3 regions of the Paenibacillus sp. PL2-23 genome follow, and region 3 is predicted to be linked to each of the others. Evidence: riboswitches for the same ligand, from Rfam matches in the RefSeq annotation. Region 3 holds a riboswitch; each other region holds the start of a gene.
What was found. A riboswitch is a leader RNA that binds a small molecule or an ion and turns the genes downstream of it on or off. The one in region 3 is predicted to bind cyclic di-GMP.
Positions count from the first base shown of each region.

Region 1: another riboswitch for cyclic di-GMP. It lies ahead of AB1S56_RS23140 (S-layer homology domain-containing protein); the one in region 3 lies ahead of AB1S56_RS21740 (hypothetical protein).
Region 2: another riboswitch for cyclic di-GMP. It lies ahead of AB1S56_RS15710 (pyridoxal-dependent decarboxylase); the one in region 3 lies ahead of AB1S56_RS21740 (hypothetical protein).

Region 1 covers NZ_CP162129.1:5,214,415-5,219,668, forward strand. Annotated here, with positions in the region: gene AB1S56_RS23135 (DUF6531 domain-containing protein) at 1-2,004, opposite strand, end outside; gene AB1S56_RS23140 (S-layer homology domain-containing protein) at 1,997-4,087, opposite strand; cyclic di-GMP riboswitch class I at 4,144-4,235, opposite strand; gene argH (argininosuccinate lyase) at 4,529-5,254, opposite strand, start outside.
Region 2 covers NZ_CP162129.1:3,566,689-3,571,942, reverse strand. Annotated here, with positions in the region: gene fhuB (Fe(3+)-hydroxamate ABC transporter permease FhuB) at 1-1,266, opposite strand, end outside; gene AB1S56_RS15720 (iron-siderophore ABC transporter substrate-binding protein) at 1,266-2,300, opposite strand; gene AB1S56_RS15715 (collagen-like protein) at 2,532-2,915, opposite strand; cyclic di-GMP riboswitch class I at 3,189-3,277, shown strand; gene AB1S56_RS15710 (pyridoxal-dependent decarboxylase) at 3,367-5,064, shown strand; gene AB1S56_RS15705 (methyl-accepting chemotaxis protein) at 5,030-5,254, shown strand, end outside.
Region 3 covers NZ_CP162129.1:4,905,664-4,910,917, reverse strand. Annotated here, with positions in the region: gene AB1S56_RS21755 (glycosyl hydrolase family 18 protein) at 1-747, shown strand, start outside; gene AB1S56_RS21750 (glycoside hydrolase family 88 protein) at 839-1,975, opposite strand; gene AB1S56_RS21745 (AraC family transcriptional regulator) at 2,103-2,981, shown strand; cyclic di-GMP riboswitch class I at 3,062-3,145, shown strand; gene AB1S56_RS21740 (hypothetical protein) at 3,238-3,462, shown strand; gene AB1S56_RS21735 (GTP cyclohydrolase II) at 3,941-4,705, opposite strand; gene AB1S56_RS21730 (sensor histidine kinase) at 4,877-5,254, shown strand, end outside.

The DNA of each region.
Region 1 (5,254 bases), 310 kb from region 3:
CATCTCGATCAGATTGTCATGCCTGTCATAGAGGAATTGCTCGCTCGTCCCGTCCGGATAAGCCATCCCCGTCTTCCGATAACGCTCGTCGTAGCTATAGATGGTCTCCCGCCCAAGCGCATCGGTCGTGACGGTTCGCATCTCCTCCGGAAAGTATGCAATGCCGCCCCATACCCCGGCAAAATCCCGCTGGCTCACGACGCGGTCCAAATCGTCATATTCGTTCAGCAGCGACATGGTCTCATTCGGATTGGAAATTTCCGTCAAGCGGTGCTTGTCGTCGTATTGATATCCAATTCTTGCACCGTCAGGCAAAATCATCGCCGTCAAATCATGATTGACCGCGTCATATTCGTAGGCCGTGTATCGTCCGGTATGGTCGGTAACGCGCACGACCTTGCCTCCCGCTCCGTAATCGAACGTCAGGCTGGCCCCGTTGGTGCTCACCCCGGTCAACAAGCTGCCCAGGTACGATAGCTGGACGAAATTGCCGTTCGGATCGACCATGCGATACAGCTTGCCGTCTCTGCGGTAAACGTACGACCACCGCTGCGGCGTTTGCTGCGTATAGGTGCCGTCGGCATGTCTCGTGAGTGTATCGTACAATCCGTCCGGTCCTGTATAAAGACCGCCCTCGGCCGGTTCAAAGCGATGGCTCGCTCCTTCCGGGGATACCGCATAGATAACGCCGCCCTCCCGGAACTCCAGCTTCCGCTCATACGAATGATGCCAGCCGACGCCGAAGTCGCCGTCATTACGGCTTCGGCTATGATAGGTCAGCGTCAGCTCAAGCGGCATGACCGCCTGTACACTGATATTCGTATGCCTGAACACGAAGTCGCCCGTCGCCAGGTTGACCGGGTCGAAGGCCTCCGGGAGTGGGTGTCCGTTGCGATTCGCATATTCTTCGTCAATTCGCGCGCTGTCCGCGAGCGTAATCTCCCCGGCCTGCTTGGGGTCCTGGATTAGCAGATTCACCCCTTCTTGAATAGGGCCGTAACACACCTGCCCGTTGCAATCCTCGACGGGGAATCCGTTAAAACCAGCGATTTTGCCGATTCCAGAGACTATCGCTTCTTTCTCGATGATATTGTAATAATAGCTCGACACAACGGCCCAGTTCACATTCCAGTCCGGCGCTTCATAACGCAGGACACTTAGCGTTTCCGAACCGTCCGAGCTTTTCCCGTCAAATTCCCGTGTGGCAAACGCCTGGATTTCTGCGATTTCATAGGCGGGAAGCGACACCTTCACTTCCCACTCCCCAACAAATAGCTCCGGGTCTTGATCGGTCAAAGCCTCAAAGTCCGTGAAGTACGAGGCATCTATCGGTATCGCACGCGCCCAGTCCGATGCTCTTGGCTTCACTTCAATGTTGTCCATCAGCGTCTCAACGGCGCCATCATCGTAGGTCGTATTGTCTCCAACTCTTCGAATGCGCTTCATCCGAAGCTCAACCGTCGTTCCAATCTCCGCTATCCCCCTGATTGTATGCTCCCGGCTCATATGAGTATCCGTGTCCGGGACAATCTCCACCCCGGTCGGAGCCGGCGGGTCCGGATTTACGACGTCGACGATGCCCGTGTTCCCAAATTGCGCAAAACGGGTGGGCGTAACCCGGATCGTGTAGCTGCCCTCCTCCGCTGGCTTGCCGTTCACCTTGCCATCCCAGTCCAAGATATGCGTCTCTATCGTCTTGTACGGTCTGCTGCTTAGCACGCTCACAGTCGATCCGTTTCTCTCCAGCGTAATCTCTGTATCATGGAACTCTTGCGTCTCAGAATCGGGGTCCGGGTTGTCGAAGCTGAAGCTAACCGAGGTCCGTCCGCCGTACACTGAGCTGAATTTGGCACGATCGACCTGGAGCGATGTTGCCGCATGCGCCCTCTCAGGATTCATGCCCGGAAGCAGCGGAAGCCCCCCGAGAAGCACAAGGAATGCCAGCAGAAACTTTCCGATTTGCCCCCAGCCTGGTATCATCTTGCGTCGAACAACGTTATCCACTGAACACCTCTCCCTTCATGGCCAGCCATCTATAGATGACCGCGGCAGCTTCCGCACGCGTGCTCGTAGCTCCAGGATGAAGCCTGCCCCCGCCGCCTTGCACGATCCCGCTCTTGATAACCGCTTCGATCGAAAGCCTAGCCCAAGGGCTCACCTGACCGGCATCGGCATAACCGGCAAGCGCATTGCCGGACGCTTCTTGCTTGAGCTCAGCAGCATTCGCCAGCATGACCATCATTTGCTCGCGCGTAACTTCCGCATTGGGCTTGAACAAGCCGCCTTCGTAGCCTCTGATCCATCCCGCCGCAGCCGCCTGTTCGATCCATGGAGCCGCCCAGTGCCCGGACGGCACGTCCTTGAACGTTCCCGTTCCCGCTGTCTCTTCAGCAAGCCCTGCCGCCTGAACCAGCATTTTGGCGAATTGGGCGCGCGTCACAGACTGCTTCGGCTCGAAGCTGCCGGTTGCCATGCCATTTACAATCCATCTGGCGGCCAGCACCTCCACTTCCCGTTTCGCCCAGTGGCCATTCATATCCGGGAATGAAGGCTCATAGGCGAAGAGAGCGTATAATCCCGGCTGCTTCACACTGGCGCTGACCATCCGCCATGCGGAATCCGCCGTTCCGCCTGCGTAGACCCAATTGTCGCCCTGTTCGTCATAACGATACATGCCCATTTGGCTAGCCTGATCGGCAGTCGTCACAGGACGCTCCAGCGCGATGGTGAATGTCGCCGGCTTCATAAGCTCCGCTTCCGCCGTCCACTTCCAGGCCGCTCCCGCCCAGACCATGCCTTTCACCTGCTTGCCTTTCGTCCGTAGCTCGGCTTCCGAGTGGTTCTCCAGCGTCACGCTTGTATCCGCCTTGAAGGTCCCAAGCCCGAATGAGAGCCCTGCCGCTTCGCCAGCCGTTATTTGGCCGCCGTCGGGGCCAATCACGATGCTTTGCGGCTGCTGGCCGGAATCCGTATTCTTCGAAGGCGGGACTGCCGGTAACGACGGCTGGCCTGTGCCAACTTCCGTCTCGACGATTATTCGGTTCACCAGACTGCCATCCTTGATGATCGTCAGCTCATTTCCATTGAATCCGATTAAATCCTGAGGTCTTGCCGCGCCAAGGCTGAAGACATCCCCGCTGCTCAGATCAGCGCCTTTCATGAATGTCGCTCCGCCGGATTCCTCCATCCAGACCGCCTTCCCGCTTGAAATGCTCATATGGCTATATTCAACCTCCGGCTTGACCGGCGCGGTCAGATCAACAGGCTGCGGGTTGCTTGCGCTTAAGTCCATAAACGTGTATTTGATATTGCGGTTCTGATCCCTTTGCTTCCACAGAATCTGCTCGCCGTTAAATACAAAACGGTCTACAAACTGCGAATAGGGCAAGTCCAATATCTTCCGATGCGTACCGTCGGCAATCTTATACTCATACAGATCTCCGTCCTCCGCCCCTTTATAGACGATGAGCCCGTTAGAGATTACCGGATCTCTGCCTCTCCCCAGCTCTGTCAATGTTCTGCTCTCCATGTTGTATAGATGCATGTCGTATCTCGGATTCGTCTGCCAGACAATATAGCTCCCGTCGATTAGAGGCGCCCGGTGCAGGGCGACTGTCGTATTTAATTTGGTTTCGATTTTCGTTATTGTATTGTAGCTGTAGATATCCCAGTTCATATCGCCCGTTCCGTTAGCGAAATCTCTCCTGTCCACCCACACAACAATCGCTTCCCCGCGTGTGTTTACCCCGATGGAGGGCGTGTCGGTGGGATTGCCATGGCTGGTAACGGCTACCGTTAGTCCGCTTCTCATGTTGCCATAATGGATTTGCCCAGCCGGACCAGAGCCGTCCGCCCCTCTTCCTCGCCAGACCACGTGCTCCCCGCTCATTCGAACCTGGCTCCCGTTAATCTTGAACGAAGCTGCCTCGTCCTTGTAGGTATAAACGCTATCCGCATAAGCTTCCTGTCCGTACGAAAGCGTCAAGCCTCCCAGCATGCTGGCGATCACGAGGCCTTTTAGAGCCTTGCTCCACATCCCCATACCCGCAATGGCCGCTTCTCTGAATCTCACAACTCTACTTCTCATGTCTCTCTACCCCTCTCTCATCTGCAGGCAATAAAAAAAAGCAATAGCAAATATACTTGAGCAACCCGGCTGTCTGTTCATGTCATCCATGACGTAAGACCCGTGGCTTTGCGTCCCCGACTTTCGTACGAGTTTGCCTTTGGTCAAGCACTTCACTAGTGCTTTATCCTCATATATTCGTTTTTGCAATCCATCTATTACCACAAATGAGTATACATGCTTCGGGAAAATTTGACAATGAGAAAATATAGCCTGGCGACAATTCTAAGCTCAGATAAGGTGTAAATTTATAAATTCTGGATCAAGCGTAAACAGCTGCGCCGTCCTTTGGCGGAGCAGCAAACGTTTCGCGTTGAAATATAAGCCCAGTATAGAGGAAACTTATACTTTCTTATATTTTAAAAAAAGACGGACCCCCCGCAAGGAGATCCGCCCTACTTATTATCTGCTTCGTTCCAAATATTCCGCTACCCAAGCCGCCGTCTCCGCGAGCGTTACATCGGCACGGCCGATAGCCGCTTCGACCTGCTCCTTCGCTGTGCCGCCGTAGACGTTGCGGGCATTCACAACCTGCTCCGGCTGAAGCACCGCGTAGATACGGTCGTCGAACAGGCTGGAGAACTGCTTGAACTCGTCGAGCGTCAGGTCCAGCAGGTACTTGTTCTGCTCAATGCAGTACAGCACCGTCTTGCCGATCACCTCATGCGCCTGGCGGAACGGCAGTCCCTTGCCGACGAGGAAGTCGGCGATGTCGGTCGCGTTGGAGAAATCCTGGTTGACCGCTTGGCGCATCTGCTCCTTGTTCACCTTCATCGTGGCGATCATCGGAGCGAACAGCTGAAGCGCGCCCTGCATCGTCTTCACCGTGTCGAACATGCCTTCCTTGTCCTCCTGCATGTCCTTGTTGTACGCCAGCGGCAGCGACTTCAGAACCGTCAGCAAACCGACAAGATTGCCATAGACGCGGCCCGTCTTGCCCCGGACAAGCTCCGGCACGTCGGGGTTCTTCTTCTGCGGCATAATGCTGCTGCCCGTGCAGAACGCATCGTCCAGCTCCACGAAGCGGAACTCCGTGCTGGACCAAAGGATCAGCTCCTCGCTCAGGCGCGAGAGATGCATCATTATAATCGAGGCATGCGACAGAAACTCCAGGATGAAGTCGCGGTC
Region 2 (5,254 bases), 1.3 Mb from region 3:
CCGCGGCAGGCGAATATTCCATATGACCTTCTCATCCAGCGCTGTTCCGTTGCCTGCTAAGGCTGCAACAACCTCCTGCAGAGACATCGCGTTGCTGCCGCTTCCAAGCGCGGCCAGACATACCGCTATCAGCGCAGCGGAGAAGAGGCTGACGAGCACCGGATAAGACAGCTTGCGGCCAAGCGAGCCCACATACATGGAGACGTTCTGCGAGGAACCCCCAGCGCCGAAGGCTTTGGAGGACTTCAGCGCCAACCAGATGATCCACGGTGCGCCAATCAACGCCGTAATGGCGCCGGCAGGCAGATCGCCAATGGCGCTGCGCGCGAACATTCGCGCCACCGTGTCGGCTCCGATGAGAATGGCGGCTCCCCAGAGCGCGCTCAAGGGCAGCAGCCAGCCATGCCGGGTAATGCCGGACAGCTTCACGATATGAGGGGCAATTAGTCCAATAAAGCCGATGGGTCCAACGATACTGACGCTGACGCAGGCCAGCGTAATCGCTATGGCCATTGCTAGCATGCGAGTGCGCGCGACATGATGTCCGAGGGAACGCGCCGTCTCCTCCGAGAAGGCAAGCAGGTCGAGATGGCGAACCGCCAGCATGATAAGCGCCAGACCGCCAATAATCCACGGCCATGCGAAGCGTACGCCGCTCCAGTCGTTCTGCAGGAGCGTGCCGGAGCCCCAGATGAACAAGCCTTGCGTGCTTTCCTCGAACAGCAGCAGAAGCGCGCTTGTGACGGAAGACAGCACGAGCGTAATAATCATGCCAGACAGCGCAATGCGTATCGGCGTGCCCTTGCGGCCGCCGCCCATTCCGAATACCGCCAGCGCTGCGGCCGCGCCGCCTAGAACCGCCATCGGGAAAGCGTATGCATACAGCAAGCCCGGCCAAAAAATCGTTCCCAGCACAACAACTAGATAAGCCCCCGCATTAACGCCAAGCGTCGTCTCCGAGGCCAGCGGATTGCGGGTGACGCTTTGCATAAGAGCGCCCGCAACCGCCAAAGCGGCTCCGGATAGGAGCGCCATAACAGTGCGGGGCAGTCTTACGCCGTTAATGATCTGATGTTCAGTAATTGCCTGAGGGGATAGGATAGCCTCCAGCACAGTTCCTGCCGATATGCGTGACAGTCCTTGCGTCAAGCTGATAAAGGTCAGAATGGCAAGCAGCAGTACACCGCCCAGCAGCACCGCAAAAGGCTTCCAGCCCGTTCCGCCATTGGCGGAACGGGCCGGACTATTCGAATATGCCGGTGTCATTATTCACCGCTCAGCACAGAGGCTACGCGTTCAGCCAGCATCTTGGCGGAATGAGGGCCGCCGTACGGCCAGGTGTCTCCTCCAAGCGCGTAAGCGCGATTGTCCTGGACGAAGCGCAGACCGTTCCATACTGCGTTTTTGCTCAGCATGTCCGTTGCCGCTTCTTCCATTGTAATGTGCAGGAAGTCTGCGTCCTGCAGCGGCGGGAACGCCTCAATGTCCTTGGTAGCGAAGCCATATACCTCGAATTGCTCCGATTGATAAGCGTTAGTCAGTCCGATATGCTCCAATACTTTAATCGCCAGCGCATTATCTGTGGAAATCCGGAACGATACGGCGTTTTGGTTCACAAGCGGCATGGCCAGAACGATCGGCTGACCGTCTTTGCCTGCAGCGACGATTTTTGCTTTGGCGTCGTCATACGCTTTCTGCAGATCGGCCAGCACTGCCTCCGCTTCCTCCGTCTTGTCTACAACAGTCGCGATTGTATTGAACGTATCGACCATCTCTTGGTACTGATCGCCGCTTCCCTCAGCCGGGTAAGGGTTGAACATGATGGTCGGAGCGATAGCGCTAAGCTGATCCTTAATGGCTTCATGACGGAACGTCACGCCGATAATGAGGTCAGGCTCAAGCGCTGTAATCGTCTCCAGATTGGGCTCCTGACGAGTTCCTACGTCCTGGACGTCTGCAGCCAGCTCAACAGGCGTTTTCATCCATTTCTTCATATTGTCGATATCGGCAACGCCGGCTGGCTGCACGCCCAGCGCAAGCAGGTCTTCGGCATATGTCCATTCCAGGACAACAATTTTTTGCGGGATTCCGGTAATGGGTGTTTCCCCGAGGGCGTGCTGAATCACGCGTTCCTCATTGGCAGCAGTTGCCTCCGGAGCCGTCTCGGAAGCGGCAGGCGAAGCTGTGCCTGCGGCGTTGCCGCTATTCCCGTTATTCGTGTTATTGCCGCAAGCGGCTAACGCGAGGATAAGAATAAGCGAGATAATCGTTACGAATGATCGTCTGTTTCGGTTAAGCATGATGTGTTCCCCCTAATGCTTCTGCAAATTTTGATAATAATTCTCAACGATTATTATGATAATCATTATCAGTGGAGCTGTCAACACTTTATTCCAGGAATTCCGGGAGCATGGGGGAACGCCAAAGCAGCGCATCATGGCGGATGCCATGACACGCTGCGGGAAGAGGAGTGAGAAAAGGATGTATGTTCTGAGAACGCCGAGACTATTAAAGGGGTTGTCAGACACGATTTAGAAGCAAGTAAACGACTCGATTCGTCTTAGATCGTATCCCGCATACATCCAGAAGAAGCCGTTCCACTGGAAGCCAGCGACGGAGTGGCGGCCGACGAATACGGGGAAATACCAGAATTGATTGCCGTTGCTGAGCCAAATGTACGTGTTGCGGAACAAGCATCTGCGGATGCCGCCAGGGTCAACCGCAAAGGCTGCCGTCTGCGGCTGCTGCGGTACGAATTGGGGAGGAGGGGCGGTTGGAGCCTGCAAGCCGGCACCCGGCTGCATGGGCGAGCCCGGAGGACCAGGCGGCGGTCCCAATGGCGGAGTTGGACCCGGCGGCAGGAAAGGCGGGAATCCGCCGCCGCCCGGAGGGCCAAACGGAGGGAAAAAGGACATATACATTCACTCCTTGCTAGTATTGAACGATGCGCTCCTAACGGGGTAGGATAGACGTCCCCCTGCGCTTCAGGTGTATCATATGCGGCCGCCCGCATGGGAGTGCTTGAGGCGTCTATTTCATTGCGAGCCTGTTATTTGTGACAAATTCATGATCGTTTCGAGGACTTAACAATTTCCACTCATTTAATCTATTGATAATCGAAAGCCGAAGTAGTAGAATGTTCCTACTTGCTGTCAAAAGTTGCTAGAACATGTAGGCACCTTGCACAATTTGATACATGGCAAATCCGTCGAAAGGCGCGAGACGCAAAGCTATAGGGACTACTTCCAATCAGGGGAAATGTCAGCCAGCTGCAGATGTAAGCAGAGGCGCGCCTATGAACAATATTAGGCGCGCCTCTTTGCCTATATAAACAAAGAGAGATTAAACAGGAGAGAGGTAGAGAGAATGAACCAACTGAATATCCGTGCCTTATTTCCCAGCGACGACGGCAACTTGCAGCAGAGAGAGCAATTTATGGGCCTAGTGAAGCAGCTTATGGAAGGAGTCGATGCGCTTAAGGACCCGGAATCCGTCTATCTGAAAGGAGAAAAGGACCGAGGTAGTCATTTTTACCGGGAGCTGACGGCCGAAAGCCGCATTCCCGTCGCCGGCAGACCGCTTGAACAAGTGAATGAAGAGCTGTTGAAGCTGCTGCATGGCCATCCGTATCACACCAAATATTTTTTGACGAATATTCTCCCTATGGCGAGCACACCCGGCATTCTGGGCATGCTGGCCGCATTCGCGGTTAACGGCAATAACCTGTGGGATGTGTATGGGCCGGCCGGCGCTGAGGCGGAGGTCCGAGTCGTCGCGATGATGTCGGAGCTTGTCGGCTATACGCCCTCGGAGAGCGGCGGCTATACCACCTGGGGCGGTCAGGGCGCAATCTTTACAGGGCTGCGTATCGCCATCAACAAGCATGATCCTTCCATCAAGAAGGCGGGCGTCCCGCATAATCTGTATGCCTTCTGTTCCGAAGCGGCGCATTACAGCTTGTTCAAGTCGATGGAGGCGACCGGTCTCGGCACCAACAATCTGGTGAAGGTCCGAACGCGGGAGGACAGCTCCATGGACGTGCGCGATCTTAAGGAGAAGATGGAGCAAGTCATCCGCCGGGGAGGGGTTCCCATCTACGTCGTTGCGTCAACGGCGACGACGGACGCGATGGGCATTGACAATCTCGCGGAGATCGTAGAAGCCTCTGAGGAGATAGCGGCGCAACACAGCATCCGGAAGCCGCATATTCATGCGGACTCGGCACTGGGTGGATTTTTTGCGTTTTTTAATCATTACGACTTTGCGGGCAATCCACTGGCGATCGGCGAGGAGACGCTAGCCGCGCTTGCGGCCATACAGGAGAGAATGAGGCACCTGCATTTGGCGGACTCGCTTTGCTTCGATTTCCAGAAGCTCGGCCAGACGCCATACTCTACCAGCCTGTTCCTGGTGAAGCGGGCCTCGGATCTTAAGCTGGTTGATCTGGAGCCGGACGAAACGCCATATGTCGGACATCGAGGCTACGGCGATTATCACACCAGCTATACGCTGGAATGCTCCCGAATGGGCAGCTCTATCAGTATTCTAAGCGCCTTGCTCGCGTTTGGAGCCGAGGGCTATCAGAGGCTGCTGGCCCAATTTGTCGAGATCAACCTCGCTTTCCGGAGGAGGCTCTCCGAGGAGCTGCCCGAGGCTGTTATCGTCAATCCTGATAACCCGGGCATTATTACGCTCTTCCGTATCTATTCGGATCGTAAGAACGGCTTTGCGGCGGAATGCAGGGGGCAGCGCACCAAAGCGCAGATCCAGTGCGAGAACAGGCTGAACGACATGCTGTTCGAAACATTGGGCAGAGCTCGCGGGGAGATGTTTTTTGGAGATACCAAAAAGCATCTGTATGTGCGGACGGCCGATGGAGCCGGGGACATCGCGCTTTACGCGGCGAAGCTATTTGTTATATCGCCATATACGCAATTATCCGATGTGCAAGCCATTGTCGGCTTCTTGAAGCAGAAAATTGAGGAAACCTATGCCGCTTATGAAGCGCTGGCCAAGAAGGAGAAGGAAGATGAGAAAGCCTTTGTTGAAATGGAATTGGTTTAGAGAACGTCTCTCTGCAAAAATAGTGTTCAGCATTCTTGCGCTGCAAATTGTTACCTGCGCGGCGTTTGCCATATCCGGCACCATGTCGCAGAGCAATCTGTCGGACAAGCTGCTGGAGCAGTTCGATAAGCGTCTGGAGACCGATATTCGGATTGCTCAGAATACGCTGACGGCTATTCCGGGCAGCGGA
Region 3 (5,254 bases):
ATTACCCGCTATGGCTTTGACGGTGTTGATATAGACTGGGAATACCCCGTTGCAGGGGGAGAGGCTTCCAACGCGAAACGAGCGGAGGACAAACAAAACTTCACCCTGCTGCTGAAGAAGCTCCGCGAGAAGCTGGATGCACAGGGGAAGAAGGATGGCAAGAGCTATCTGCTTAGCATCGCCGGGGCAAGCGGGAGCTTCTACCGCAGCAACGTGGAGCTGTCCAAGCTCCAACAATACGTCGACTTTGTTCAGGTGATGAGCTACGATTTCCATGGTATATGGGACAGCAAGACGGGGCTTAACGCGCCGCTGCACCGAGATCCCGGAAGCGTATTCGCTCATGAATCAAGTGTAGAGGATGCCATGCAGGGCTACATGAAAGCGGGCGTTCCTCCCTCCAAGCTAGTCATGGGCGTGCCATTCTATGGGTATAAATACGATGCTGTGACTCATACTAACAAGGGACTGTATCAGAGCTTCAAGGGCGGCAAGTCTGTCACCTACGGTCAAATTATGAGCAGCTATCTGGGCAAGGGCTATACGCGCTACCTCCATCCCGTCTCCAAGGTACCCTACCTGTTCAACGGCACCAGCTTCATCAGCTATGACGATCCGGAGTCGATCGGATATAAGGCGGCCTATATCAAGGCGAACGGTTTAGCCGGGGCGATGATTTGGTCGCTTACACATGATTCGGACGATGGAGCGCTGTTGAAGGCGCTTTATAAGGGACTCCAGCCTTAATTGAAAAAAAAGCCGGACTGGCCATTCAGCAATATTGCTGAAGGCAGTCCGGCTTCTTGTTGTGCGCCCACCTGAAGTGCGGTGCGCTCTGTTATTCCCTCTCGTACCAGTACCCTGTCAGCCCCTTCTCCAGACGGAGCAGCGCTTCCAGATAGAAATAGTCGCCCCATATAACAAAATCGTCCGGTGCTGCACCGCCTCTTACGGAATAGGAGCCGCGCTTCAGCAAGCCTTGCGCATCCTCTTCGCCCATCGTGGAATAATTTCGGATGAGAGAGGTCATGGAGCGCTGGAGAGCATCCTCCAGCAGACTGCGTTCCGGGTCCTCATCGCTTAAGAAGCCCAGTATTTCCAGCATGCCTGCTGCAGCAATAGCGGATGCCGAGCTGTCCCGTTTCGTCTCCGGCGTGACAGGAGCGTCGAAGTCCCAATAGACCACATCATCCTCAGGGAACCGGTCGATGAAGTAGCGGGCCAGCCGCTTGGCGGTTTCGAGCAGCTCCGGCTGGCCGAGGAAGCGGTAAGCCAGCGCAAAGCCGTAGATGCCCCACGCTTGGCCCCGCGTCCAGGTCGAGCCGTCCCGGTAGCCCTGCGCTGTGCCGCCGCGAAGCGAATCGCCTGTTTCCTGATCGAAGTAGAATGTATGATAGGAGGAATCGTCGCCGCGCACAAGGAAGCGTCGGCTTTGCTCCGTATGAATGGCTGCGATGGTGCGGTATTTCTCCTCGCCTGTATGCTTGTAAGCCCAGTGAAGCAGCGGCAGATTCATCATGCAGTCGATAATGATGCGTCCACCATTGTCCGGGTCGTCCTTCGGCCCCCATGCCTGAAGAATTTGCGTGCGCTCCCGCCATCTCTCCAGCAGAATGTCAGCCGCTTCCAGCGTCAGCTTCTTCGCCTCCTCATCGCCTTCAATGATCCATTGCGCTTTGCTCGACAGGGAGTAGAGGAAGCCGATATCGTGGTGGTCGAGATTCACCCGATTCTGCAGTCTGCGGCGGAAGCTGTCCACCGTCCTGACGGCGGCTTCGCGGAACGAGTTATCTCCCGAATATTCATACCCGAGCCAGAGCATTCCGGACCAGAACCCTTCTGTCCAGTCGGTGTTGTTGTTCAATTGATATACACCGTCGCCGTTGCTGACGTGGGGGAATGCGTCCCCGAATCTTGCTATATCCGCCTTCACCACACGAAGAGCGTCTTCAATTGCCTGCTTCCATATCGTCATTGTGTTTGCCTCCTTGCCTTATCGGCGTTTTGTTTGCTTAGGTACATTATAACGGTGACGGTATTCCGTTTTATTGTGATATTATGTAGTTATATTGCGATTGTAGCCGGAAGCAGGGAGGGTGTTCATGAATCGAATCGAGCCGATGTTTATGGGGGGACAACTGCTTTTCTTCTCATACCGCGCCGAGAACAGAGACGAAGACTGGCGTATGTACCACGCCCATCAGGGCTGTGAGCTGCTCTATGTATACGAGGGGGCGGGCACGGTTACCGTGGAGAGCCACACCTACCCTCTGAAGCCGGGGATGCTGTTTCTGTTCCAGCCCTATCAGCTGCATCAGGTGGAGGTTCCGGCGCGAATCGATGGGACCTACATTCGCTCCAACGTAACCTTCGATCCTCTTCAGGTAGAGGGCTTTCTGGAGCCGTTCCCGAAGCTTCAGGCATTCCTGCGCAAGCTGTGGAAGGGCTTCCTGACCCGTCAGGTATTCGATCTGTCGACGGACAAGCGGCTGCCGGAGCTGTTCCTGGAGATGGAGTCTACCCGCAGCCAGTGGGACATGCCTTCGAAGAGCGAGGAGCGGGCATTGTTCCTTATTGCAATTCTGCATTACCTGCAGAAGCATGTGCTTCAGGAGGAGGACTCGGAGCCGGGTGTAACGGAGAAGACGTCGGGACATGCCGTTCAGATGGTGGACTGGGTCGAGAGCCACTTCAAAGAACCGTTTTCCCTGAACCGGATGGCGGAGGCTTGCCACTTGTCTCCTTATCACGTCTCACACTTGTTCAAGCGGGTCGCTGGCACGACGATTACCGAATATTTGACGCTGCTGCGCATTCGTGAAGCCTGCGCTCTGCTGGCCGGCACGGACAAGCTGGTGGGGGATATTGCGCGGGAGGTCGGCCAGCTGGGCACGCCTTATTTTTGCCAGCTATTCAAGAAGCATAAAGGCGTGACACCGCAAACCTACAGAGGAATGGTCAGAAAGACCTACGAAAGATAGCACCTTTGCTCAAAATAACACTGTATCCCGGCGCGGAATGATGTATAATGTGAATTAACTACTAGTTCGTTAGTATCAAATAATAGAAAAGGCAAAGTTACCGAAAGGTAATGACGCAAAGCTATAGGGGCTAAAGTGTATGACTATGCCAGCCAGTTGCCGATAGAAGCTAGCTATAGCTGGAGCTTGTCAGTCGGTGTGACGACAAGCTCTTTTTTGCGTTTCCTTGGGGCCGAGCCTGGGGAGGAACATGAATGTGGATATTTCCAATTGCGCGAAGTGCGGCGGAATGATTGTGAAGAGGCGGTCGTATTTCTGCCCGGCCTGCATGGAAGAGATGAAGGAGGACATTCAGCGCGTCAGACATTATTTACGTACCCATCACCGCCCGAATATCCTTGACGTGCATGAGATGACCGGCATTCCGATCCGCACCATCCAGCAGTTAATCAGAGCAGGAATTATTGAGAGAGAGCAATGAAGAAGGGGCCGATCCTAATCAGGATCGGCCCCTCGTCCAGGCATGGCTAGACGTGTCTGGCACGTCTATTTGGTACAAACCGTTGGTCTCCGTACAAATAGACGTTTGTAGCACGTCTATTTACTCCAAACCGCCCTCTCCCGCTCATATAGACGTTCCTGGCACGTCTATATGCTGCAAACCGGCCATCTCAGCACATTTAGACGTTTGTGGCACGTCTATTTGCTTCAAACCACCTGTCCCTGGTGCGGATGCACTCGATATGAAGGGGATTTGAACGATAAATCGTTCAAATAAGTGGCGCCGGACCTAGATCGGGGCAGATTGAACGAAATATCGTTCAAAAGGCAGTTCAAGTAACTAGATGTGTGTGTTTTTGAACGAAATATCGTTCAAATAGCCAATCCGTAACTCGGAGTGAGGCGCTTTGAACGAAATATCGTCTAAAATGGTGTTAATTGCTCCGACCAAACACGCCCTAGTCGTTGTTGCAGCAGCCCTCGCTGCTGTCGTCCAAGTGTCCCGAGCGCGCAATCTTGGTCTGCAAATACTTCTGGTTGTATTCCGACACATCTCCCCAGATGGCGACGCGGTCATCCAGCATCAGCCCGGCCTTCTGAAGCGCGTCAAGCTTCTTGGGGTTGTTGGTCATGAGCATGACGGGCTTCTCGCGCAGCGCTGTCAGCACCTTGATCGCGTCGCTGTAGTCGCGGGAGTCGTCCACGAACCCCAGCTGAAGATTGGCGTCGACCGTATCGTAGCCGTTCTCTTGCAGAATATAGGCCATCGCCTTGCTGAACAGCCCAATGCCTCTTCCTTCGTGATTCGCCAGATAGAACAGCGCCCCGTGGCCATACTCCTTAATTTGCCGCAAGGACTCCTTCAGCTGGTAGCCGCAATCGCATCTCTTGCTGCCGAAGATGTCGCCTGTATGACAGATGGAGTGGAAGCGGATCAGCGCTTGATCAGCCTCGGCAAAATCCCCGTAGACCAGCACGCTGGATTGCTGGAGCTCCGCCAGGTTGGAGGCGGACAGCTTGGCAATAATCCGCTCGTAGTCCTCCGTCACTTCCTTGCAGTTCAGCCAGCAGTACCACTGGAACGTCACGGTTTCCCCATGCAGATTGACCGGCAGGCTGATGGGGCCAACCAGATAGATCGCTCCATTGTCGGAATGGATCAGCTTTATTTTGTCATGCAGCAGCGAGATGACCTTGGGATCGAAATGTTGAACAACAGACATGGCGGAATCTCCTTTGTATGTATAGAAAATGTCGTGCGGCTGTACATTACATATTTTACACCAAGTTGCGGGTTTCATGTAAATGATGGCAGGGGGTATGCTGATACGCCGTTTCCGATTATAATCGGATTAATTATTTACTCGATTAACAAATGCGAGGGGGCGCGGCACGTGCAAACGGCGAAGGGAAGATGGGGCTCCTGGCTAGGCTCAAGCTCCATATATTTTCCGCTGCGAATGAAGTTCGTCATCCTGTTCTGCTTGCTGATCACAATCCCTTTCCTCATTATCGGCACCATCACCTACCGCAAATATTCAGACGACGTGGAACGGAACACGACGGAGCTGACCTCTCAGCTTGTTGACCAGATTATTCTCAATCTGGATCGCTATATCAGGGAGATGGAGCGACTCACCTTAATGCCTCACTACAACGAGGACGTCATGCAGATTCTGAACGCGCACCGCGGGCCTTATCAGGAGTCGAATTACCAGACGGTCGACGAGTCGTCCAAGATGACCTTGTTTATCTCCTCGCTGTCGTTCGAT